3 regions of the Solibacillus sp. FSL R7-0682 genome follow, and region 1 is predicted to be linked to each of the others. Evidence: riboswitches for the same ligand, from Rfam matches in the RefSeq annotation. Region 1 holds a riboswitch; each other region holds the start of a gene.
The links. Region 1 has a riboswitch for S-adenosylmethionine ahead of MKZ17_RS01075 (methionine ABC transporter ATP-binding protein). Riboswitches for the same ligand answer to the same signal wherever they lie in the genome.

Region 2: it holds a riboswitch for S-adenosylmethionine, as region 1 does, so the genes downstream of both, MKZ17_RS18160 (O-acetylhomoserine aminocarboxypropyltransferase/cysteine synthase family protein) here and MKZ17_RS01075 (methionine ABC transporter ATP-binding protein) in region 1, are expected to answer to the same signal.
Region 3: it holds a riboswitch for S-adenosylmethionine, as region 1 does, so the genes downstream of both, metA (homoserine O-acetyltransferase MetA) here and MKZ17_RS01075 (methionine ABC transporter ATP-binding protein) in region 1, are expected to answer to the same signal.

What each region holds. Positions count from the first base shown of each region.
Region 1 is NZ_JBBOUI010000001.1:201,383-209,657, reverse strand. Features, by position in the region: gene MKZ17_RS01100 (GNAT family N-acetyltransferase) at 264-809, opposite strand; gene MKZ17_RS01095 (hypothetical protein) at 935-1,057, opposite strand; gene MKZ17_RS01090 (hypothetical protein) at 1,072-1,194, opposite strand; gene MKZ17_RS01085 (glutathione peroxidase) at 1,715-2,260, shown strand; gene MKZ17_RS01080 (DUF948 domain-containing protein) at 2,361-2,765, opposite strand; SAM riboswitch class I at 3,099-3,198, shown strand; gene MKZ17_RS01075 (methionine ABC transporter ATP-binding protein) at 3,311-4,336, shown strand; gene MKZ17_RS01070 (methionine ABC transporter permease) at 4,326-4,988, shown strand; gene MKZ17_RS01065 (MetQ/NlpA family ABC transporter substrate-binding protein) at 5,001-5,855, shown strand; gene MKZ17_RS01060 (M20 family metallopeptidase) at 5,871-7,076, shown strand; gene MKZ17_RS01055 (hypothetical protein) at 7,116-7,472, opposite strand; gene MKZ17_RS01050 (phospholipid phosphatase) at 7,559-8,215, opposite strand.
Region 2 is NZ_JBBOUI010000001.1:3,616,983-3,625,257, forward strand. Features, by position in the region: gene MKZ17_RS18135 (response regulator transcription factor) at 1-615, opposite strand, end outside; gene MKZ17_RS18140 (EamA family transporter) at 856-1,722, opposite strand; gene MKZ17_RS18145 (DNA-binding protein) at 1,897-2,127, shown strand; gene MKZ17_RS18150 (homoserine dehydrogenase) at 2,195-3,181, opposite strand; gene MKZ17_RS18155 (hypothetical protein) at 3,521-3,919, opposite strand; gene MKZ17_RS18160 (O-acetylhomoserine aminocarboxypropyltransferase/cysteine synthase family protein) at 4,094-5,398, opposite strand; SAM riboswitch class I at 5,518-5,634, opposite strand; gene MKZ17_RS18165 (DASS family sodium-coupled anion symporter) at 6,043-7,569, shown strand; gene MKZ17_RS18170 (NADPH-dependent oxidoreductase) at 7,655-8,275, shown strand, end outside.
Region 3 is NZ_JBBOUI010000001.1:2,144,701-2,152,975, forward strand. Features, by position in the region: gene MKZ17_RS10955 (hypothetical protein) at 40-375, shown strand; gene MKZ17_RS10960 (hypothetical protein) at 387-965, shown strand; gene MKZ17_RS10965 (hypothetical protein) at 1,094-1,348, shown strand; SAM riboswitch class I at 1,613-1,720, shown strand; gene metA (homoserine O-acetyltransferase MetA) at 1,794-2,735, shown strand; gene MKZ17_RS10975 (DUF3600 domain-containing protein) at 2,792-3,484, opposite strand; gene MKZ17_RS10980 (sigma-70 family RNA polymerase sigma factor) at 3,477-4,001, opposite strand; gene MKZ17_RS10985 (phosphotransferase) at 4,191-5,171, opposite strand; gene MKZ17_RS10990 (hypothetical protein) at 5,171-5,602, opposite strand; gene MKZ17_RS10995 (ABC transporter ATP-binding protein) at 5,675-6,445, opposite strand; gene MKZ17_RS11000 (polysaccharide deacetylase family protein) at 6,742-7,440, shown strand; gene MKZ17_RS11005 (SGNH/GDSL hydrolase family protein) at 7,567-8,250, shown strand.

The DNA.
Region 1 (8,275 bases):
CTTTCAAACCCTTTCATTCAAAACGATTTTTTACAAAAAATAAACAAAACTAATATAATTTTATACATAATAAAGAATTATTTTGAATTAACATTATTGAAAAATCACAAGAAGTAAATGCATTTATGTTTTTTATTTTCATTAAAAAAGAAAGAATTCTACATACTACAATAGAATTCTCTCCCTCTAAAATATTTGTTTGTTCTCATTTATCATGTTTTGAAGTTAAAAATCTCTACCTATTCTATCTACAAGCGAGATATTTATTTATTTTCCCATTCTTCTGCAAGCATCCCGTAAACTGCATGATCTACATAATGATTATATAACCACTCAGCGCTACGTATTGTTCCTTCGTAGACGTAACCTAATCGTTCCGGAACACTTCGACTTTTTTTGTTCTCGATTGCAGCTCGAATTTCAACCTTATTCATATTAAATTCATCAAAGGCTATATTTGTCAGCCCTTTAGCAACACGTGTCATAATACCGTTTCCTTGATAAGATTCGCCTAACCAATAACCAATATATGCTGTTTTGTTTCCCCAGTTCAATTGGTTAAATCCTGCAATTCCTACAATCTCTCCCCTATACAAAATCGCTGTATTTAATCCGTTGTTTTCTGCAAAAAGCTTCATTGAAAATTTCACATAGTTTTCTGTATCATATACGGTGTTCGTTGAATCGAGCCAAGGTAACCATTCACGTAAATAAGTTCGAGACTGTTCTGTTAATTCAAAAATTCTCGGTGCATCTAGAAGCGTAACTAATTTTAATGATAGTTCTTCATCAATTGAGTATGTAAACATATTTTCCCCTCCAGAATTTTTAATGATTATTGTACCATATAAATCTACCAAAAATTTGAATTTTTACTTAAAGCGGAAATAATATAAAATGAACAAACAAAAAACAGTAGCAGGGCTACTGTTTTTTAGTTCGTATATGATAATACAGCATTCGAATATTTGGCTAATTCTTGTGTTGCTTCATTTTTTGTATTGTACTCGAACATACGAATATCGTTTCGATTATTGAAAACAGTAATGATCCACATATTTTTTGCTCCTTTTATTTTGTATATGATAATACGGCATTTTTATATTTGGCTAATTCTTTTGCCGCTTCTGCTTTTGTTGTGTATTCAAACATACGAATATCATTTTGATTATTAAATACTGTCACTACCCACATGGTTCATTTCTCCTTTGATTTCAAATTTTCATTATAAAATCGTTCATTCCCCACTGACTTTTGCAACTTGTTATATAACATCTTATTCCTCTCTCATTCTACTCCGATTTTTTTTAAATAAAAGAGATATTTGTTGGTTTTCACAATGTGTTCATAATTAAAACGCTTTCTTTGAACACTTTGTGACATCAATGTTTTTTAAGGAATAACCGTATTTCAGAAAAGCAAATCGTTAAGTAGCAACTTTTGTTATATAACAGAATAAAGCGTTTTCTCTTTTACTTTTATAGTAAGGAGAGATGTAGGGAGTAATTTTTTAAATTAGTTGAGTAAATATGAATGAGGAAAAATAATTAATTACTAGCTATCTCGTTTTTGCCATCGTAGTAATCAAACTCTTTGAATTTTAAGATTGATTAAAATTTGAAGCGTTTACTCTTCTAGTTAAGGCGAAATTCTGGAAACTATATAATTACGCCTATATAATTAATATAAAATAACTTTATATAGGAGAATGCTCATGAGTATATATAATTACTTAATTAAAAAACCAAATGGTGAAATTTTATCAATGGAAACATACCGTGATAAAGCAATGCTAATCGTTAATACTGCTAGTGAGTGTCAATTTACTTATCAATACGAGGATATGCAAAAGCTATATGAAAAATATAAAACAAGCGGCCTAGAGATTTTATCGTTCCCTTGTAATCAATTTGGCAATCAAAACCCTGAAGATGGCCAAACTTCTGCTTCAAAATGTAAACTTCAATTCGGTGTACAATACCCTATTTTCGAAAAAATTGAAGTGAACGGTAATGCTACTCACCCACTTTTCAATTATTTAAAGCATAAAGTAGATTGCCCTCCTTTTGCGCAACAGACGATGCAACAAAAAATGCTATTTAATCATATTCAAGAAAACTTCCCTGACTATTTAATCGGGCGTAATATTCGTTGGAACTTCACAAAGTTTTTAGTTGATAAAAAAGGTAAGGTTATTCAACGCTTTGAGCCAGATACATCTATGCTTGATATCGAATTGGCAATCGAACAATTACTTTAAGTACATAAAGAGCATCTAGAAAAAGCGGAAGCAATCTAGTTTAATTACCCTTTTCAAAAGTGTGAAAGGGCACTCCAATTGTAGAATGCCCTTTCCACCACTACTGAGCTTTGCGATTTATAAATTTCATCGCGGTATTTATCCATTGCTCTGTCTGTGCCTGTTTTTCTGAATCTGTATTTAACTGCCTTACAATTGCCGTTGTTGCAGCTTGTGAAGATTCGCTTACTTTATTTAATACGGTACTCGTCTCTTTTACAGATTGAATAACCAATTGAATGGTTTCCTTTTTATTATCAATGTCCTTTTTTATCCGATCCATTGTCACTGTTAGCGCTACAGTTTGTGTTTGTATACCCTCCAACTGCTTTTGAATGCCCTGAACATGTGTTAAAAGTACTTTGATTGTATTTCTTAACGGGACTACAACTATAGCCAAGCATCCTACAAATACTACGACCGCGAGTATCAAAACAATAATTGCAGCTAATAACCATGCATTCATTAGAAAACCTCCCATTTACAACATTTTATTTCCTTTATCTTATTACAACTACCCTAAAAATGGCTAATGTACCCTTTAAGGATGTGTTTATTTATAAATTTTTTTACTACATTAATCATTATTTTTTGTACAAAAATTTTTAAAAACTATTATTTGAAATAAGGGTTTCTTCTTACTTATATAACCGCATAAATTTGGATAAAACAGCATTTCCATTACTTGTTTTCAGAAAAAAAGTTTTACTCGGAAAAATTAAAATATTTTTATTTTTATATTGACAACCAGTTTACTAGGCTTTAAGATTAGGGACATATTAAACGCAACTAAATATTTTTCTTATCAAGAGAGATGGAGGGACAGGCCCTTTGAAGTCTCGGCAACAGCTATTATGCAATGTGCCAAATCCTGCAAGTGCAAACTTGGAAGATAAGATCAAAAGCGGTGAAAATTGTCCTTTCAACCTTTCGTATCTTATTTTTTATGATGCGGAAGGTTTTTTATTTTTCAACAATAACTTTAGTAGCGGAATGAAAGTAGGTTTTAATATGATTGAATTTTCAAATGTATCCAAAGTATTTAAAGCGAAAGATCGGGACGTACATGCAGTAAAAGACGTTAACTTAACGGTCAATCAAGGCGATATTTTTGGCATTATCGGATTTAGTGGCGCTGGGAAAAGTACCCTGCTTCGTCTCGTCAATTTACTTGAAAAGCCTTCAACAGGCTCCATCAAAGTCCAAGGTATTGACTTAGCGACGATATCCCAAAAAGATCTTCGTCAATTGCGCCGACGTATTGGGATGATTTTTCAAAACTTTAATCTAATGACGTCACGTACTGTCGCAGGAAATATTGGCTATCCATTAAAACTAGCTGGGGCCCCAAAAGCTGAAATTGAACGACGAACAGCGGAACTATTGAAATTCGTTGGCTTATCTGAAAAAGCAAAAGACTACCCTGAACAGTTATCAGGGGGGCAAAAGCAACGTGTCGGCATCGCCCGCGCACTTGCGACGAATCCGGATATTTTAATTTGTGATGAAGCAACTTCTGCACTCGATCCGGAAACGACTGCCGATATATTAAAACTATTAAAGCAAGTAAATCAAGAACTCGGAATTACGGTTTTATTAATTACACATGAAATGCATGTTATCCAATCGATTTGTAATCGCGTTGCGGTCATGGAAAAGGGGCAAGTCATTGAGGAGGGGGAAGTATATGAGGTATTTACACAACCACAGCATCCAACTACACAGCGCTTTATTCAATCCGTACACCAAGACATTCCGTCCGAGCAAATATTAAAAGAATGGCAACAGTCTGGTGGTCAGCATTTATATCGTATCTTATTTAAAGGCTCATTAACCCATAACCCGCTACTTTCTGAAATCACCCAAAAGCATCAAGTACCCTTCAACATTATTTACGGTTCTGTACGAGAGCTCCAAAATAAAATGTTCGGGAACTTACTTATTTCCTTCCAAGGGAATGATGCACAGGTGAAACAAGTGATCAACGAGCTTTCACAGCGAGTAGAAGTAGAGGAGGTTATTTTAAATGAAGGTTGATTGGAATACATTTTGGCCAAGAATTATTGAAGCAACTGGCGAAACGCTCTACATGGTTATTTTAACGCTTATTTTTGGCTCTATTCTTGGTATAACAATAGGTTTACTTTTATTTGTAACACGAGAAAATAATATTTTGGAAAGTAAAATTACATACACTGTGCTGAATATTTTAATCAACATTATTCGCCCGATTCCATTTCTTATTTTCTTAGTTGCGCTATCTCCTCTAACTCGAATCGTTATGGGGACAACAATTGGAACAACTGCAGCTGTTTTCCCTATGACGATTGCAGCCGCCTTTGGAATTGCGCGCATTGTTGAAACAAACTTAATTAGTATCGATCCAGGTGTTATTGAAGCGGCAAAAGCGATGGGGGCAAGTCCACTGCAAATTATTTTTACGGTATTAATTCCGGAAGCGTTAGGTCCCCTTATTTTAGGTTTAACCTTCGTCACAATCAGCTTAATCGACTTCTCTGCTATTGCAGGAACAGTTGGCGGCGGTGGTTTAGGTCACATTGCAATCACCTATGGTTATCAGCGATTTGACGGTAGCGTCATGATAGTGACAGTTATTATATTAATTATTCTTGTACAGCTAGCTCAGTGGTTAGGTAACTTCTTAGCAAAAAAAATATTAAGACGATAGGAGAAAAATAACATGAAAAAATTATTATTATCAGCAGTAACAGCCGTATCAGCCTTTACATTAGCAGCTTGTGGAGGCAACGAAAATGAAGTCGTAAAAATTGGTGTAAATGGTGCAGACGGTGCACAGTGGCCGATTTTAGAAGAGAAGTTAGAAAAAGAAGGTATCGAAATTGAATTGGTTGAATTTGCCGACTATACATTACCAAATAATGCATTAGCACAAGGCGAAGTCGACTTAAACGCCTTTCAACACATTTCATTTTTAGCAAGTTATGTCAACGAAAGTGGCAATGATTTAATTCCATTAGGCTCAACTGTGTTTGCCCCACTTGGCTTATATTCAGAAAAAATTAAAGATATAAAGGAAATAAAAGAAGGTGACAAAATTGCCATCCCTGATGATCCTTCTAACCAAGCACGTGCATTGCGCCTATTAGAATCAGCAGGCTTTATCCAATTAGCAGAGGACTTCGGGTTATTCGGAGATCCATCAAAAATTACTGCCAACAAACTAAACTTAGATATCATTCCAATGACCGCACAGCAAACACCACACGTTTTACCTGATGTTGTAGCTGCTGTTATCAATAACGGAATCGCTGGACAAGCGGGTTTAAATCCTGGTGAGGATCCAATTTACCGAGAGCTAGCTGAAGATGAAAGTGTTTTCCCTTACGTGAATATCATTGCTGGACGAGCAGAAGATAAGGACAATGAAGTATATCAAAAAATTATTGAGCTCTATCACACAGAGGAAATTGAAAAAGCAATTCACGATGATACAAAGGGTGGTCAAATCATGACGGTCCTATCAGATGGTGAACTACAACAAACTTTCGAAGATTTAAAAGTACAATCAAAATAACGAGGGGGAATTATCATGTCAGTTACAGTTGAAAGCAAATCAGTTATTGCACAATCCGTCTATCAAAATAAAGAGGCTTACATCACCGTAAGTAAAGCAATACACGCAAATCCTGAAATCGGAAATCAAGAAGTTTTCGCTAGCGAGCAGCTAGTAAAAGTTTTACGCGAGGCAAACTTTATAGTAGATACAGCTGTAGCGGGCCATGAAACTTCCTTCTATGCACATAAAGATAGCGGTAAACCCGGCCCAACCATTGCCTATTTAGCAGAATACGACGCTTTACCCGGTCTTGGTCATGCATGTGGTCATAATATTATTGGTGTCACAAGTATTGCGGCAGCTATTGCCCTTGCAGAGACAATTGATACGGTAGGTGGTAAAGTAATTGTGCTAGGTACACCAGCTGAAGAAGGTGGCCCTAATGGTAGTGCAAAAGGTAGTTTCGTTCGTCATGGTTTCCTTAAAAATGTTGATATTGCGATGATGCTCCACCCTTCTGGCAAAACAGGCGTGACAAATGAATCTCTTGCAGTAGATCCCCTAGATTTTCACTTTTACGGAAAAGCAGCACACGCTTCTGCTTCTCCAGACAAAGGAATTAACGCATTAGATGCAGTGATTCAATTATTCAACAGCATTAATGCTTTGCGTCAACACGTGCCGTCGGATGTTCGTATTCATGGTATTATTACACATGGTGGGGATGCACCAAATATCGTCCCTGACTATGCATCCGCACGCTTTTATATTCGTGCTACTTCTTGGTCAAAAACAGAGGAAGTATCAAATAAAATCCGTCAAATTGCAGAAGGTGCAGCACTTGCTACTGGTGCAACAGTAAAAGTGGAACGCTTCCAAAATGAAGTTAAGGACCTTGTTGTGAACGAAGTAATAGACCGCATATTAGCTGAAAAATTATCTACGCTTGGAGAAGACGTACACCCACGTGGTCACCGTTCTCCTGGCTCAACAGACGCTGGAAATATAAGCTATGAAGTGCCGACCTCACATGGCTATATTAAAATTGGCACAGATGATTTAGTCGCTCATACAAATGAGTTCCGTGATGCTGCCAACTCTGATAAAGGTTATGAAGCACTGATTACAGGTGCTATCGCTCTTGCGGAAACAGGCTTTGCGTTTTTACAATCTCCTAAGCTTGTAAAAGAAGCAAAAGCAACTCACCAACAAGCATTAAAGGCGAAAGCACTTCTATAATTAAACAATTTTTTAAATTATTAAAAGCTTAGCACTGCGCTAAGCTTTTAATAATTTTATTTCGATATTTTTATTATATTTTTTCAGTAGTTCTAACACTTCATTCAATTTCGCAAGCTCATCCTTTTCTACCATAAACGCATTTTCATCGTGCTGGGCTACATAAGAGCTACTAAGATACTCCTCATTTTCTTTCGTAATAAATCGTACATAGCCAAAAGTAATGCCTGATTCTTTATAATCAATGCGAATCAACTCGTCAAAGGCAATCGTCTTCTTACGCGGTTTAGCTCTAGTAATAATCCACCATTTCTCACCATTATAATCAATCGCCACTTCATTTTTATCGACCTCTACTTTATATCCACCAAATAATTTAAAACTATATGTCTTCATTTGTTAAACTCCATTTCAAAACGTCATTACTTAAATTATACGAACTTTACCGCTAAAATTCTAATTTCTACCGTTATAAATGAGTGTTAATTATATAAGTAGGATTTATTCGAAAAATGAATAGCTGTTAACATGAGCATTATAATTAAAAACAGTTCAAATGCGTTTGTAATAGCGTTACTTCCAACATCTATTGGTATAGCACTCCCTAAACTCATTACGACCGTACCAACTAGCATCCACCACCATTCTACCTTCCACCATAACGCTATAGATGCAAACAGCAATGCTACAAGTACAATTACGATCATCGGCGGTGGACCAGAAGCTTCTTGTGTCGATACATAGCTCAGTACACCATATGCATCTTGAATTGCTAACCGAAGTCCATGTAATTCTACAAAATACTCAGCAATTATTGCGACGATGGTCAAGCTACTATACAAATAGAGCATCCAGTTTTTTTGTGCCAGATGAATACCTGCTTCCCTCAAAATAAAGTAAGAAAACAAGATAAGGGTTGGTGTAAATAAAGCATGAAGCCAATATCGCCCGTAGTTCAGTAGCTCCAATAGCTCCCCTCCCCCAATTAAATGACCAACAGCTAAAACCCCATTATCATAAATTAATGCAATGACCACTAAAAATAAAATGGCCGAAGCGGTTTTTTTATGTCTCTTTACCCCCCAAATTAACACGAATATATATAGCAATGTAAATACACCAAAAAGGATTGGATCCAAAATCATTCCTCCCATTTCTGTTATTTCTTTTTATTACCCTTTTTTACATTTTATTAAGAA
Region 2 (8,275 bases), 3.4 Mb from region 1:
TTTTTCTCGGATTTTTCGAATGTGTACGGCGACGATATTTTCTGCATTATAGGCCTGCTCATTCCAGACAATTTCGTAAATTTCACTAATAGAAAATACACGGCCAGCATTTTTTAGTAAAAGCTCGGTAATTTTGTACTCGGTTGGCGTTAATTTCACCGGCTCCCCATCAACACGAACTTCCCGTGCAGCTACATCTAATTCAAGTCCTGCCACGATGTTACTTTGCTCCCCGTAATTCCCTAAATCAACGTAACGACGAAGCTGGGATTTCACACGGGCCATCAGCTCAAGGGGGTGAAATGGCTTTGTAATATAATCATCTGCCCCTACTGATAAACCATGAATTTTATCTGTTTGCTCCGCCTTTGCACTAAGCATAATAATCGGAATATTTCGCTCTGCACGTATTTTAAACGTCGTTGTTATACCGTCCATATTCGGCATCATAATATCTAAAATCATACAATGTACTTCATTTTCTTCGAGCAGCGCTAAAGCCTCTAGTCCATCCGCTGCCTTCAACACCTGATAGCCTTCGTTTTTCAAATAAATTTCAATCCCATCACGAATGTCCTGATCGTCATCCGTCACAAGCACCGTCAGCTGATTCATCTACTCACCTCACCAACTTTTTCTTATAGCTTTATAATAGTTCAGACATCTTAACATCTACTTACTTAAATTCTGAAGAAATTCTTAAGATTTATTTTAAGTTTACTGTAACTTTCTAAAAAGGTAGGCTGCACATTTTATTATGCTCAATATCTTCCCAATGCCTGACATGAATTACGACTACACCCGTATGCGTTACAAGATTTCTTTTTAAAGCCCTTAACTATAAAAAGCTACTCCCTATGAAGTAGCTTTTCTCCCTCCAAACGTTAGCACAACAATTCCACCAAGCAATAAGCTTACCCCTAGCCATGACAACGGACTTAAATATTCTCCAACTAAAAACACTCCAAGAAGTGCCGCTGTTAAAGGCTCTGCTAAACTTAATGTCACCGCTGCGGAAGAACTGACTTTCTTCAATCCACTTAAAAATAGTAAATAGGCAATACTTGTCGCTGCAAGTGCCATAAAGAGCATTGCAGCAAAGTTTGCCCCTTCCTTCAACCAACTAAAGCCTTCACCTACTGCAAAAGGTAATAGCATGACCGCACAAATCGTAAAGGTCATCGCCACGGCTGGCAACGTCTCTTCTCGCTGCATCAGCTGCTTACTAACATTCGTATACAGCGCAAACATAAAACCGGCTGCAAGCGCCAAGCATACTCCTATCGGATCAACAACTGCCTCACCGCGATTTGTAAACAATAATATACATCCGACAATCGCTAACCCTGTCGCAATTCCCCACAATTTACTCGGGCGTATTTTCCAAAAAAGCCATTCGATAATGCCAGCAAAAACGGGAGAACTCCCAATTGTCACGACAGTACCAACTGCAACACCTGTATAGCGGACCGACGAAAAAAATAAGCTTTGGAACAAGGCAATCGCTAACGCAGCGAGAATCGTCCATTTCCATGACCAATGACGAAATGAAATTTTTCGCATACCGATAACTGCTAGTAATAATATCCCACCACCTATAGCCGAGCGAACACTAGCTACAGCAAACGGTGAAACTCCTTCCGTTAAAAAGGTTTGTGTTGTACCTACCGTGCCCCATAGCATTGCAGCAAGTAACACAAAAACAAATGGTAATACATTCATCATAACACCTCAACTGTAAATTATCTCCATCCTATCATAGTACCAATGGCAAATCGAGATGAAGTTTTTATAAAAAATGATTATAATAGAAGAAACATTAAATTTTATTTACGCCTCGGCTATCCTACGTCCGGAATTATCAAACACCGAAAGAAGTAAAATGGAGGCATCAATATGTATAAATCAGTCGAACAAACAGCTCGGGACATCGGTATGCCAGAACATCAGATTTTGCATTACATTTATGCTGGCCGAATTAAAGCCATCCATGATGGGGAGGACTTTTTAATTAACAGTGCCCAGTTTGACACGTATCACGAACAGCTTGAACGAATTAAAGAAGAAATTGAAATTTGGAAAAACACCCCAGTCCCTGAAGACATCGATGTAAAGGACGAAGATTAGGGACAAATTATTATTAGGTAATATCAAAAAGGAATCCCCACAAAGGATATGTGGGGATTCCTTTAGTTTATATCGTTACCGTAAAACCCGCACGTTTACCAATAATTTCTGCGTAGTCCTCTACCATGACACTTGCGGTTGGATACATACCCGCCCCTGGGCCAGTGATTGATAGTGTACCGATATAGTTCGTTTCCATGGCAACTGCGTTAAACACATCGTCTACTGGATATAATGGATGCTCTTTATCGACTAATAATGGGGCTACTTTTGCGTGAATTGTCCCATCTGAGCGCTTTTCTACCTCTGCTACATGACGATAGCGTAGTCCTTGTTCTGTTGCTTCTTTTACTTGCTTCGCCGAAATGGTATCAATACCGATCACTTCTACATCTGACCAGTTTGGCTGCTCACCAAATGCTAAGCTCGAAAGAATCATTAATTTTTTAAATGCATCCTGTCCTGATACATCGTTAAACGGATCCGCTTCTGCATAGCCTAAACGTTGTGCTTCGCCTAATGCATCTTCAAAACTCCAGCCCTCTGCACGCATTTTCGTTAATATATAATTTGTCGTACCATTTAAAATTCCTTGTACACGACTAACATCATTAACAAGTAAAATATTTTTCATCGTTTTAATAATCGGCACGCCACCTGCTACCGACGCTTCAAAGCCAACAAATACGCCGTTCGCCTTTGCTAAAGCTTCAAGCTCAGCTCCACGCTTCGCAAACATTACCTTATTCGCTGTAATAACATGACATTTATGCTCTACAGCTTGCTTTAAATAGCTAAACGCAGGTTCCTCATTGACAATTGCTTCAAATACGACTTGTAGGCCTTGCTCAGCTAGCACCTCTTCAATGCTTTCTGTCATTAAATGCTTTGTGCCGAGTACACGCTCACGACTCGCATCAGTCACTAAAATCTTCGCGACCTCTAGCTCTACACCTAGCTTTTCGCGAAGCTCCTGCCTCTTCTCATTTAAAATATGGTAAATCCCTTGACCTACTGTGCCAAACCCTAAGATGGCTGCCTTAATTGTTGCCATGCCTTTCTCCTCCAAATTCATTACACATCTATATTTACAAATAATTAGAATATTTTAACTTAAAGAAAATTCTATCCTATATAATACATGAAAACAAGAAAAATCTCTCCTAGATGGACATTTGTTTACTGTAAATGGTCAATACTCCTTTAAATCTTATTTTGAGCTAGCATTTTTAGTATTAAACCGATAAGCGTTTAATTTATTTAATTTACAATAAAATAAAATCAAAAACACTAGTGATGGGGGATCACTAGTGTTTTGGGGAGTATAGTATTAAGGAAAAATTCAATTAGAAAGGGAACGACCGTTCTTAACTAACCGATTGTTAGTTTTCACTTATACAGCAACATCGGCAAGCTCATATGCACGAATACGGTACGCAGTTAGAATCTTTTTCATTAAAATTTCTTCTTTAGCAGAATAATTTGGCACTGCATACGGGCGTTGCACTAATTGAAATTCGCCATATTTTAAAAACCATTCTTTTGCTGGCTTTAAAAGATGTGCTGTTCCGTGCTCCTTATATTCTTCTGCTACTTCTTTTACTGTAAAGCCTGCAGATGCAAGATTATGAGTTGATTCTAAGAAAGCACAGTGTCCAAATACCTTCTGCCACATTAAATTAACATCTGCTAAAATTTGTTGGATTGCAGTTAGATTGACGAAGACTTTTGCATCGTTTAATTCATAAATAATATAAGCGGCTACGTTTTGTGCACTATATACTTTTCCCATATTGAACAACTCCTTTTCTTTTAAATATAAGTCATTATTTATTAATCCTATTTTATTACTTGGTTTAAACGTTGTCAATAAAACTTATAAAAATAGTAGGGATTAATTTTAAGAAAATTCGCTCCCTTACGAAATGATGCAAGGAGAACGATTTTCTACTATTATAATATATGATTATACGTTTATTTCCGCTTCAACTGAGTTCGACACTTTTGCTAACGCTTGCTCTAAATCAGCAATAATATCCTCTACAGCTTCCAGACCAATCGATAAGCGAATGAGCTCTTCTGATACGCCTGCTACTTTTAGTTCCTCTGCTGATAATTGTTGGTGCGTTGTTGAAGCAGGATGAATAATTAATGACTTGGCATCCCCTACGTTTGCTACATGAGAGAATAATTCCACGTTATCAATTACTTGGCGACCTGCCTCTCTTCCACCTTTAATACCAAATGTTAAAATGGAACCAAAGCCATTCTTCAAATACTTCTTCGCTAAATCATGTGTTTCGAAATCTTCAAAGCCGTTGTAGTTTACATATTCCACGAATGGGTGGTTACGTAAATACTCTGCCACTTTTTGAGCATTTTCATTATGACGGACAATACGCAAATGAAGCGTCTCTAGTCCTTGTAAGAAGTTAAATGCTGCATCCGCTGATAAGGTTGGTCCGAAATCACGTAATAGTTGAACACGAAGCTTTGTCGCAAATGCAGCGCTTGCAGTGTCAATACCGTAGCGAATCCCATGATAAGATGCATCTGGCTCTGTATAACCTGGGTGACGTCCTCCAGTCCAATCAAATTTCCCCGCATCGACAACAATCCCACCAATGGTCGTGCCGTGACCGCCAATCCACTTCGTTGCGGAATGAATGACTACGTCTGCACCAAATTCAATCGGATTGCCTCCATATGGGGAAGCAAATGTACTATCGATTAGTAGTGGTAAGCCATTTTCATGTGCAATATTTGCCACTGCTTCTATATCTAATACTTTTAAGCTCGGGTTACCAATAATTTCAGCATAAACTGCTTTCGTTTTATCGGTAATCGCCGCACTGAAGTTTTCCGGATCAGATTCATCAACAAATTTCACTGTAATACCGTAGCGAGGCAATGTTGTCGCGAATAAATTGTACGTACCACCGTACAATGAACCAGCCGCGACAATTTCATCACCTGCACCAGCTACATTTAAAATCGAAAACGCAACTGCTGCTGCACCAGATGAAAGTCCTACGGCAGCTGTACCTCCTTCAAGTAATGCCACACGTTCCTCGAAAGCTGCTACGGTTGGATTCATAATACGAGAGTAAATATTCCCCGGCTCTTCTAATGCAAATAATCGCTGCGCATGGGCCGTATCTTTAAAAGCATAGGCAGTCGTACGATAAATCGGAACCGCAATGGCACCTGTTACCGGATCTGGCTTTTGACCTCCATGTAGTAATAACGTTTCTGGTTGTAAGTTTGTCATTGCTATTAACCTCCTAAAATGTTTTCGATGGTGAAATCGGTGTATTTGAGAAGGTTTTTTAAATGTAAAAAACCCCTCTTCCACTAAGAAGAGGGGTTGCAAATGAGCAAGTTCGCCTCCTCTTATCTTTCAAAATGCAAAAAAGCATTTTGTAGGAAGTAGCACCTTAGTCAGTTCATCACTCACTGGTTGCCGGACATCATAGGGCCTATTCCCTCCGTCACTCTTGATAAGAGTATGTGATTTATGTTCCATCGATGAATCAAAGTATAAAACAGACCAAAATCATCCGTCAACCTAAAAATGAAAATTTTCTGAATTATTTTTTTATGACTAATTCTCCATTTTAATTTTTTCGCTATCAATTTCATAAATATTCTATTTTACATATTAAAATTGCTATTTTTAAATTAAGTAGAAAATACCGAATTATTTGTTTTGATATAACAAAATTCACCAAATATTAACAACCCCAAAAATACCAAATGCTATAATTAAATTAACAAATAACTTAATTTATCTGCATTTCATTTCCTATATAATTGCAGATATTGTTTGAAGAAATTTGTTAAATTTTTATTCCAAGAAAATATTTACGCTCTCATTTACTATTTTCTAAACTTTAAATTAAAGGAGGAATTTTTATGGGAACAGATGTAGCTCAAAATAATCAAAAGCAGGATTCAACATCAGGAACAGAAGCAAAAAAGCAAAAGCGTAACTTAAAGCCACTATGGATCGTGTTAGCCTTCGTTGCACTTATTACAATCGTACTTTTACCGAACAATGGAGACCTTCCAGTTGTAGGTCAACGCGCACTTGCAATTTTAGCGTTTGCTGTTATTTTATGGGTAACAGAAGCCGTAACTTATCCTGTTAGTTCTGCCATGATATTAGCCTTAATTGCTGTTCTTTTAGGTTTAGCTCCAAGTATGGAAGACCCTTCTGTGCAAATGGGGACAAGTAACGCTTTAAAATTAGCGTTAGGTGGATTTAGTAGCTCCGCCGTTGCATTAGTAGGAGCAGCATTATTCCTTGCCGCTGCTATGCAAATAACCAATCTACATAAACGTATTGCACTCTGGGTTTTATCGATGGTAGGTACAAAAACAAATGCACTTGTATTCGGTGCCATTTTAGTAGCCATCGTATTAGCCTTCGTTGTTCCAAGCGCAACAGCTCGTGCAGGTGCCGTAGTGCCAATCCTCCTCGGCGTTGTAGCCGCATTTGGTTTGTCAAATCAAAGTAAATTAGCTGCCCTATTAGTTATTACTGCAACACAAGCCGTATCGGTTTGGAATGTAGGGATTAAAACAGCCGCTGCGCAAAACTTAGTAGCATTAGGTTTTATTAATTCAGAGTTTGGTGTTGATATTTCATGGGGCGAATGGTTTTTATATGCTGCACCATTTTCAATTATTATGTCATTCGTTCTCTACTTTGTCATGATTAAATTAATCAAACCCGAAACGGACAATCTTGTTAGTGGTAAAGATATTATTCGTAAGCAATTAGCAGAGCTTGGTCCATTAAAACGTAAAGAAATCACACTAATTATTACAACTCTTTTACTATTAGTTTTCTGGGCAACAGAAGGAAAAATGCACCCATTTGATACGACAACGATTACGCTTTTAGCGATCGCCTTCCTATTAACACCAAAAGTTGGTGTATTCACTTGGAAGGAGGCTTCTAGTCGAATTGACTGGGGTACATTAATCGTATTTGCTGTAGGTATTTCATTAGGAACGACATTGTTAAATACGAAAGGTGCCGCCTGGTTATCTGATACAGTATTCGGTTCACTCGGCTTAGATTCAATGCCAATTTTAGCTACAATTGCATTAGTAACAGTATTTAACATTGTTATCCACCTTGGTTTTGCATCCGCAACAAGTCTTGCATCAGCGTTAATCCCAGTATTTATCGCACTTGCGTTAAGCTTACCAATGCCAGTGGAAAATCAAATCGGATTCGTACTTATTCAACAATTCGTCATTTGCTTCGGTTTCTTATTACCAGTAAGTGCACCGCAAAATATGCTTGCTTACGGTACCGGTGCATTCACAACAAAAGATTTCATAAAATCAGGTATTCCATTAACAATCGTGGGCTATATATTAATTCTCATTTTAGCATCCACATACTGGCAATGGATCGGTTTATTATAATCGACAAAATAGCAAAAGATTGTCTAAAATAAGCTTAAAGGAATTTTCCTTTAAGCTTATTTACTACATAGGGGGAGAAAATCACATGGAAACTAGAGAATTATTACGTAGCCATTCATCTGTTCGTAAATATACAGGTGACATCATTTCAAAGGATACCGTTATTGATTTAATTGAAACAGCACAAATGGCGGCAAGCTCTCATTTCGTGCAAGCATATAGTGTTATTTGGGTAACAGACGAGGAGAAAAAAGCGAAGCTTGGTGAGCTATCAAAAAATGATTTCCAGTTTAAAACGGCTGGCGCTTCCTTTCTATTTTGTGTAGACTTCAAACGTTTGCAAGTAGCTGGCCAAAAGCATGGCGTTGACATTGTAGCAGATTCTGCTGAAAACGTACTAGTTGGGGTTGCGGACGTTTCATTATTTGCACAAAACTTTGTAATTGCTGCTGAAGCAAAGGGTTACGGTATTTGCTATATTGGTGGTGCACGTACAAATCCTGCTGAAATTAGCGAACTATTCAACTTACCAAAATACGTATTCCCATTATTTGCAATGACAATCGGAACACCAACAAAACGCAACGAAACGAAGCCGCGCTTACCGGTAGCTGCAGTGTTACACGAAAATAGCTATGATGTAGAGAAATATGACACATTATTAAGCGAATATGATGCGACAATGGAAAGCTACTACGCAAGCCGC
Region 3 (8,275 bases), 1.9 Mb from region 1:
GTTGAGAGTGCATACACTATACATTGAAAGGGGATTAATATGAATAACTTACAACGTCTACAGATGGAAACTAAAGGAATAGAATTAGAACAAGGTGAGATGATTATCTATCTACAAGAAAATGGATTAGAACCATATGACAAATATGATGTAAATTCCATTGTAAATAAACGTAGAATCTATATGACTGCGTTAAGTGTATTAGAATCAATAGCAAACAATACATCTCTTATGAGTACGCTTAAGATAGATGATATGACTGTATCTGACTTCCATGAACAACTACTTGCTCGTATCAATCAATTGGAAGATAAGATAAATAAAATACCAAACAGTGAAGAAGGATTTAAATCTACTTTCTTACTGTATAATTAGGAGTGGGAAGATTGAACAGATTTAATGATTTCATTTTAGATTTAAATTTTCAAAGTATAGAATCAAATTACATTTTAAATCCTAATTTACCTAATAAACGTACAATAAAAGGCTTTGTAACTAATCACGAATTAAATCCAATTTCATCATTTCATTTCCATTCACTAGCACCATTTAAGCGCGGTGAGCATGTAGAAATAGATGGTAATGATTATTTAGTTATGACTGATGTGATTACTAATCGAGTACAGAAACGTAAAGCAATTGTAACTTACTGTAACTTTACTCATGACAAGATTATGATTGATAAAGTATTAGTTGGATATGATGATTTAGGACGTCCAATTTATGAAGATAAAGAAGTGGATTATGGAATTGAATATGGAGTTTTAAAATACAAAGACGTTTCTATTCCTACAAATGAAACTATAAATCTAATTAGAACAGTATACGACTTATCTATTACAGACAATGAAGTGAATAGACGATACTTTACTTATGATAAAGTTTTAACGTTTGAAGGAAGAACATATAGAATAACTGATTTAGTATTTACAAATAAAGGTTTGATAGTAGCGCGGTTACAATAGTCGCTTACCCCTAAACAAGAAATCGATGCCGTACCTTATCATTTTTCACACGCACATAAAAAATATTATTTCCTTATAATAAGTTTTTTGGTAATATATAGTTAGTTAATTTTATGGGGTGGTAAATAATGAAAGAAGAAATTACTAATAATCCTAACAATAATCCCAATGATAATCCAGATATTGATGTATATGAAGGTTGCCTTAAAGGGTGTATGGTGATTATTGTAATTATAATCCTGTGTATATTTTTATTAAAATCATGTTTCGAAAGTATTGACAGAGAACCTGTTAAACAAGGGGATTGGAATTTTGATGGTGAGGTAGATACAAAAGATTTAGATACATATATAAAATGGAAAAATAAACAGGATGATGAATAAGGATTTTCTATTAAAAAATAGTTACATAATCTAACAACCTTTATATGAGGGTTGTTTTTTTGTTGCCAAACGTATTCCTTATCAATTTCACCTCATTATAATTTTTCAAAATATAATTAACATCTACTTCTCTTTTTCAGATGTATGAGTTACAATGTAATTCACATAGGTATAATAAGAAGTGTAATATATACCGTAAACTAGCCGTAACACCAATTATTGCAAAATTCACCTATTCATGTTACGATGAATAACAATTAAATAGTCTTATCACGAGAAACTGAGGGATATGGCCCGGTGACGTTTCAGCAACCTCTAATGCGATTAGAAAGGTGCTAATTCCAGCAAGGGGATTCCCTTGAAAGATAAGAGCGAACGTTGACCTCTCATTCTTTTTTCTGGAATGGGAGGTTTTTTCGTAGATAGGGTATAGGGGGAACAAAGGATGCCAATCAATATACCAAAACAGCTACCTGCTGGAGAGCTTTTAAAAAAAGAGAAGATTTTCGTTATGGAAGAAGACCGCGCGAAAACGCAGCAAATTCGTCCACTGAACATATTAGTATTTAATCTAATGCCAGAAAAAGAAAAAACTGAGTTACAGTTACTACGTTTACTTGGTAATACACCTTTACAAGTGGATGTGACTTTTTTAAATACGGCGACATACGAATCAAAGAATGTGTCAAAGTCTCATTTAGACACATTTTATCAAACATTTGATGAAATTAAGCATCGACGTTATGACGGAATGATTATTACTGGGGCACCCGTTGAGAAGATGGATTTTGAAGCGGTCGGTTACTGGAAAGAAATTACCGAAGTGATGGATTGGGCAAATAAAAACGTGACGTCCATCATGTATATATGTTGGGGGGCACAAGCAGCGCTTTATCACCGTTATGGCATTGGGAAGTTTGAATTACCGAAAAAATGCTCGGGTGTGTATTCACACGTTATTACCGATTTAACCGTTGATTTAGTGCGCGGCTTTAGTGATGAATATGTAGCCCCACATTCCCGCCATACATCGGTTTCCATTGATGAGGTTCGAGCACATCCAGATTTACGTTTATTAAGCTATTCAGATGATGCAGGTGTCTTTATCGTCCAATCAAAAAACAATAAGCATATTATGATCACAGGCCACTTAGAGTACGATGCGACAACACTTTCGGATGAATATTTCCGAGATATTCAAAAGGACCCTGACAATACGGACATTCCAGTAAACTATTTCCCGAATAATGACCCGAGTAAAGAACCGAAAAATAGCTGGCGTGCCCATTCTCACTTGTTGTTTTATAACTGGTTGAACTACTATGTCTACCAAGAAACGCCGTATCATTGGCATTATGTTGATGAACCATTAGAGTATTATATATAACCCAAATAGCATATAAAAACTCTTACTCAACAATTCGAGTAAGAGTTTTTTTGCAATTAATTATAATTTCCCATTTGCTTCTCATTTACATATTGTAAGTAATCTTGTGCCTTAATGAATTCCTCTTTCAACTCGGCAGGAACTGAAGCAATATCAGGTGGACTGGAAACACCTACTTTGGCCATCGTTATTTCATAGGTCATTAATGCTTGCAAGTATTGTTCGAATTCTTCAGCGGTTAAAACCTCTTTGCTTGATGGTTGCCCATTTAATTTGTCAAAGTAGGGTTGTACTTCTCCTATTGCTCGTTTAATTTTTTCTACTTGTTCTTCAGGGATTTGCGTGTAATCGATGTTACCGTTCTTATCCCCATATTCCAGTTTTGAACTTGTAATGACTTGTAATAATTCCTTAAATTGCTCATACTCTTGTTTTCCTAAATCACCTTTTGCTCGATCTAATTTCGCATTAAATAACAAGTAACTTTCGATTGTAATACTTGCCACATGTTTTTTTAGATTTTCAAACGAACCGTATAAATCATCGGCAAGTAAGGCTTGATACGCATATGCACCCGTTGGAATCATTAAACAAGCACAAATACTCGCAATAGCTAACCGCTTTTTCACGAAACGATTTAGTTTACCACCCATTTCCGATTTCGCTTTATGAATACCCAGTTTACTTCTTTCATGAAGCTCTGTAGGAATTTCGATTTTTGACAGCTCTTGCTTAAATTGATTATCCATAATTTCCTACCTCCTTTGCATTTTGACGAAGCTTATCTAAAGCGCGGTATAAAATTGACTTTGCGGTACCAAGGGGGATATCTAATATCTCTGAAATTTCTTTTAATGTCCGATCGTCATAATATTTAAGTAAAATAATACTTTTCTCATCCTCTTTCAACGTATCAATCAGTTCCTGTAAAGATAAAGTAAGGGCAATATCTTCATCTTCTGCACCAGTAATCACTTCAAACCCTAAACTTAGTGGAATCACTTTTTTGTTTGTATTGAGTAAGTTCAATGAACAATTAATCGTAATTTTCATTAGCCAAGTTTTTAAATACTCCGGATTTTTCAGTGTTCCGATTTTCTTAAAAGATTGATAAGCTACTTCTTGAACAAGATCTAATGCATCGTCTTTATTTTTTACATAGACATAAGCCATTCGGTATATATCTGCCTCGTACTGCTGGAAAAGGGTCAAGTACGCTTTATCATTTCCTTTTTGCGCTTTTTTTACTAAGCGTTCCTGTTTCATCGTAAGTAATTCCTCCTTTCGTTTTACATCTATTAGACAAATGGGAAGGGGATTTGGCTTAAATTATTTGAATAATTTTATGTAAAAAGTAAAAAAACGGCATCCATTCAGTTTGGAAGCCGTAATATAATGGGACCTTTTGTATTGTACATATAATTGAAATCTAGGATAATGCTTCTGCAATTTCTATTAATCTAGTATAGCAAATATATCTTCGAGATGATCCCAATGATCGCCAACCCAAACGTTTTCTTCATTAAATCTTTTTATAACGGCTGAATTTTGCATTTTTACGCTAACCCATTCTGCTTCTTTCCACCAAGTTAATTTGAAAGACCGCACTAATTTTTGATTTGATAATGGTTGAAATTCTCTATAGCCTTTAACAAAGGCAGCAACACAACCTAAATGAATCTTGCCGTTTTCAATGCAAAACGATAAAAGTGGCCTTGAAATATCAAACTCACGGTAAACATAATTGATTCTATCGAAATCTAGAATTGCGGAGACAAGATTATTTTTAAATAAAATGTTATCTGCAAATAAGTCCCAATGACTCCAACCAATTTCACAATCCGAAAAAATATGTACATCGTTTTTTTCAATGATTTTTCTTTGTGTATCTAGTGTAGATAGTGTACTTTGGCAATCTATACGAATTGCTTCATTCCATCTTTCCTTCCAGTTTTCAAACATACTTTCTTTAGTACGAACATCCCAGTGAAGTGGTATATTTATTCGATTATTACTATTTATAATCATGTGCATTTTACCAATAATTTGACCCAAATGAAACATTTGTTGCTCATTTGCAGTTCCTGCCTTAAGATTATGACCTTCACAAAACTTCATTAATACAAATCGCTCATCATTTGTTGATTTTATTACATATTTGCCGTTATGAGTATATAGTTCTGGACAAGGTATCCCGGAATTATAGAGCGTATTTTGATGATTTAATGAAATTTCTAATCCCTCGACCATATGTTCAGGATAACGTGATTTATTATACTGCTTTGCAAAGAAATCTCCATGATCGGTTTTAAGTATCCATTTTAAATTCATATAACCTAAATCAACAATCGTAAAATCGAGGATATTCAATCCCCAAATGGAAATAATTGCTTCGAAAATGTCCTCTCTTATCGATTTATTCAACACATTGTTCATCAATATCTCCTTTTTCGAGTAATGATTATAATTGCAGCAATAACGATGACAAAAATCCCAACTCCTTTATAGACATACCGCTCTACCTGATTTGGGGCCGTGTACTCTCCATTATTAATTGCTTTTAGATATTTTCCTGCCGTGACTTCTACTGCTATAGCGCTATTTGGATCAATTCCTTGTATGGAAAAATATTTCGTACCTTTTGGATAGTGATTCGAGAAATTACCTGCTAAAGATTCCATATCGGAATAGCTCGTCACTTTACCTATTCGCTTATCTATCGCTGTTATTTCTTCTTCCGTCATTTGATAAATATGGCCATCCCACACTACGAAGGAATATACCCACGAAGTAGCAGCAACATTTGTTGGAATAACGAAAAACAAAAGGGTACTTAAAACTAAAATAATGGTTTCTAATTGCTTCATCTCTTTCCCTCCAAATCAATTACTTTCATCATTAGACTTTAATTTATTCGGGAAAGTTACAATAATAGGGATTTATTTTAAAGCGACCCAAGCCCGATTACGTTCATGCTGCAAACGAATAGGTTGCCCAAAGAAATTGCTTAAACATTCTTCAGTTAAAATCGCTTCCCGCACATCAGCTGCTACATCTTTACCATCCTTCATTAATAAAACATGGGTAAAACATGGTAAAATCTCTTCTACGTGATGTGTAACATAAATCAGTGTCGGACAGTTTTCCTTCGTTGCAATCTGTTTGATGGTTTCAAGTAAATTTTCACGTTCCAAAATATCAAGTCCTCCACATGGCTCATCTAAAATTAAAATTTCAGGCTCTGCCATTATCGCACGCGCAATTTGGACTCGTTGACGTTCGCCTTGTGATAAATACTCAAATTCTTTATTTGCTAAATGTTCACAATGAAAATGCTTCATAATTTCAACGGCGTTTGCAATTTCTTCCTCAGACACTTCTTCAAATAATCGAAGGGCGCCAAACTTGCCGCTTAATACAATTTCAATTGCAGAATCCCGCCAATTAAAGTGATCAAGCATCACATTACTAACCCAACCTATACGTCTTCGAAGGGTAGGGATGTACGTTTGTCCATACGTTTCGCCAAGTACTTGAACTTTTCCATCATTTGGCCAAATGTAGCCGTTAATTACTTTTAACAACGTCGTTTTACCACACCCATTTAAGCCTAAAATTGCCCAGTGCTCATTCTTAGCTACATGCCAGTTTAAGTTATCTAAAATGATTTTTTCATTACGGTACAGATGTATGTTTTCAATATGTATCATTCCAACCACCTCCAATTCTACTATGCGCTATTTTTGAAAAATTAGGAAGTAATTTTCTGATTTTTCTTTAATTTGTAGAAATTAAAGTTTAATATAAAAAATAAAATTATAAGGATGATGATCGAATGAATCCTATATTAAATAAAGGAGACACAATCGGCATTTTCTCACACTCATCGCCAGCTTCAGTTACTGGAGGGCAACGGTATGAACGAGGAAAACATAGAAGAAGCAGTGCTTATAAAGTTGTTTACTTTATATTGAACTAACTCTCCTGTATGGAAAGAAGGATTGCTGTGAAAAAGACGTTGGTATTGCTTGGGATAGGAATTTTCTTATTTTCCCTACTATTGCTAGGCACTTATAAATTAATGAATTCTAGGACGTATCAGTTGTTTGGGGGCTTAACTAAACAAGTAGAGACGAATCAGAAAGTGATTGCTTTAACTTTTGATGATGGTCCAGCAGATAACACAAATCTGATATTACCGCTATTAGAAAAGTACAATGCTAAAGCTACCTTTTTTCTGATAGGTGCAGAGATTGAAAAATATCCAGAGGAAGCAAGAAGAATTGCACAAGAAGGACATCAAATTGGGAATCACACTTATTCACATAATCGAATGATTTTCAAAACACCCTCTTACTACAAAGATGAAATAGAAAAGACAGATCAATTGATTCAAAATACAGGTTACAAAGGGGAAATCGATGTTCGACCACCAAATGGGAAAAAGCTGATAGGGTTACCGTATTACCTAAAGAAACATAATAGAGACACTATAACTTGGAATCTTGAACCAGATACTTTTTACACAACGGTTTCTGATAAAGTTAAATATGTGACAGAGAATATTGAACCTGGTTCAATTATCTTGCTGCATCCAATGTACGATAAAACGGGAAAAGCAATCCAAACAATTGAAGGTATACTACATGTACTTTCAAAGGAAGGTTATACATTTGTTACTGTTAATGAACTTCAGGATTTATAATTTCTCATTCTTTTATTAAAGTAATGAATTAATTGTAAAAATGGATTGTTTATTAACGATCGTTCATGGCTACTTTAACCAAGCTATAATCATCATTTTAAATTCTTTGTAGAGGAGAAATTAGAATTGAAAATTGCATTAATAGGTGACAGTTTAACAGAAGGGCGTCCTGGAGTTGCTTTCTCTAACATACTTAAGGAACAGTTTCCAAACATTACTTTCATTAATCTTGGCAAACCCGGTGAATCGGTTATAAGTTTATTTAATCGTTTAATGAAAACAAAGTTAGAGAGTGATTATGATCTTGCTTTCCTTTGGATCGGGGTAAATGACGTATATTCAAAGATGCTAACGGTTCAAGCACAGCCCGTAGCGAAAGATCATGACGAATTCAAAGACTATTATTCCAAAGTACTAAACCTCATTATGGAATCCTCGAAAAAAGTTGTAACCGTTACGCCTGCAATCGTTGGTGAAAATATAGAGAATGCTTCAAATAATGAAATTAAAGAATTAAATAAACTGATCCAATCCATTTCCGCTAAACATGAAAATGTTTATTTTATGAATTTAAATGCAATATTTTTAAACCATCTTTCAAAAGTAAACAGCACAGATTATATCAGCACAAAAGTAATAAGAGTAATGATGGATATTTTCTATAAAAAGCCTTCAAAAATTGATAAGATGTCAAAAAAACGTGGTCTTCATCTTACTTTAGATGGTATACACCTCAATAGTACTGGAGCTCAATTAGTTGCAGAGTCTTATGCGTCTATTATTAATTACTTAATTAACGAAAACGATTAAAGTTACAAAAATTGGTTTACCACTA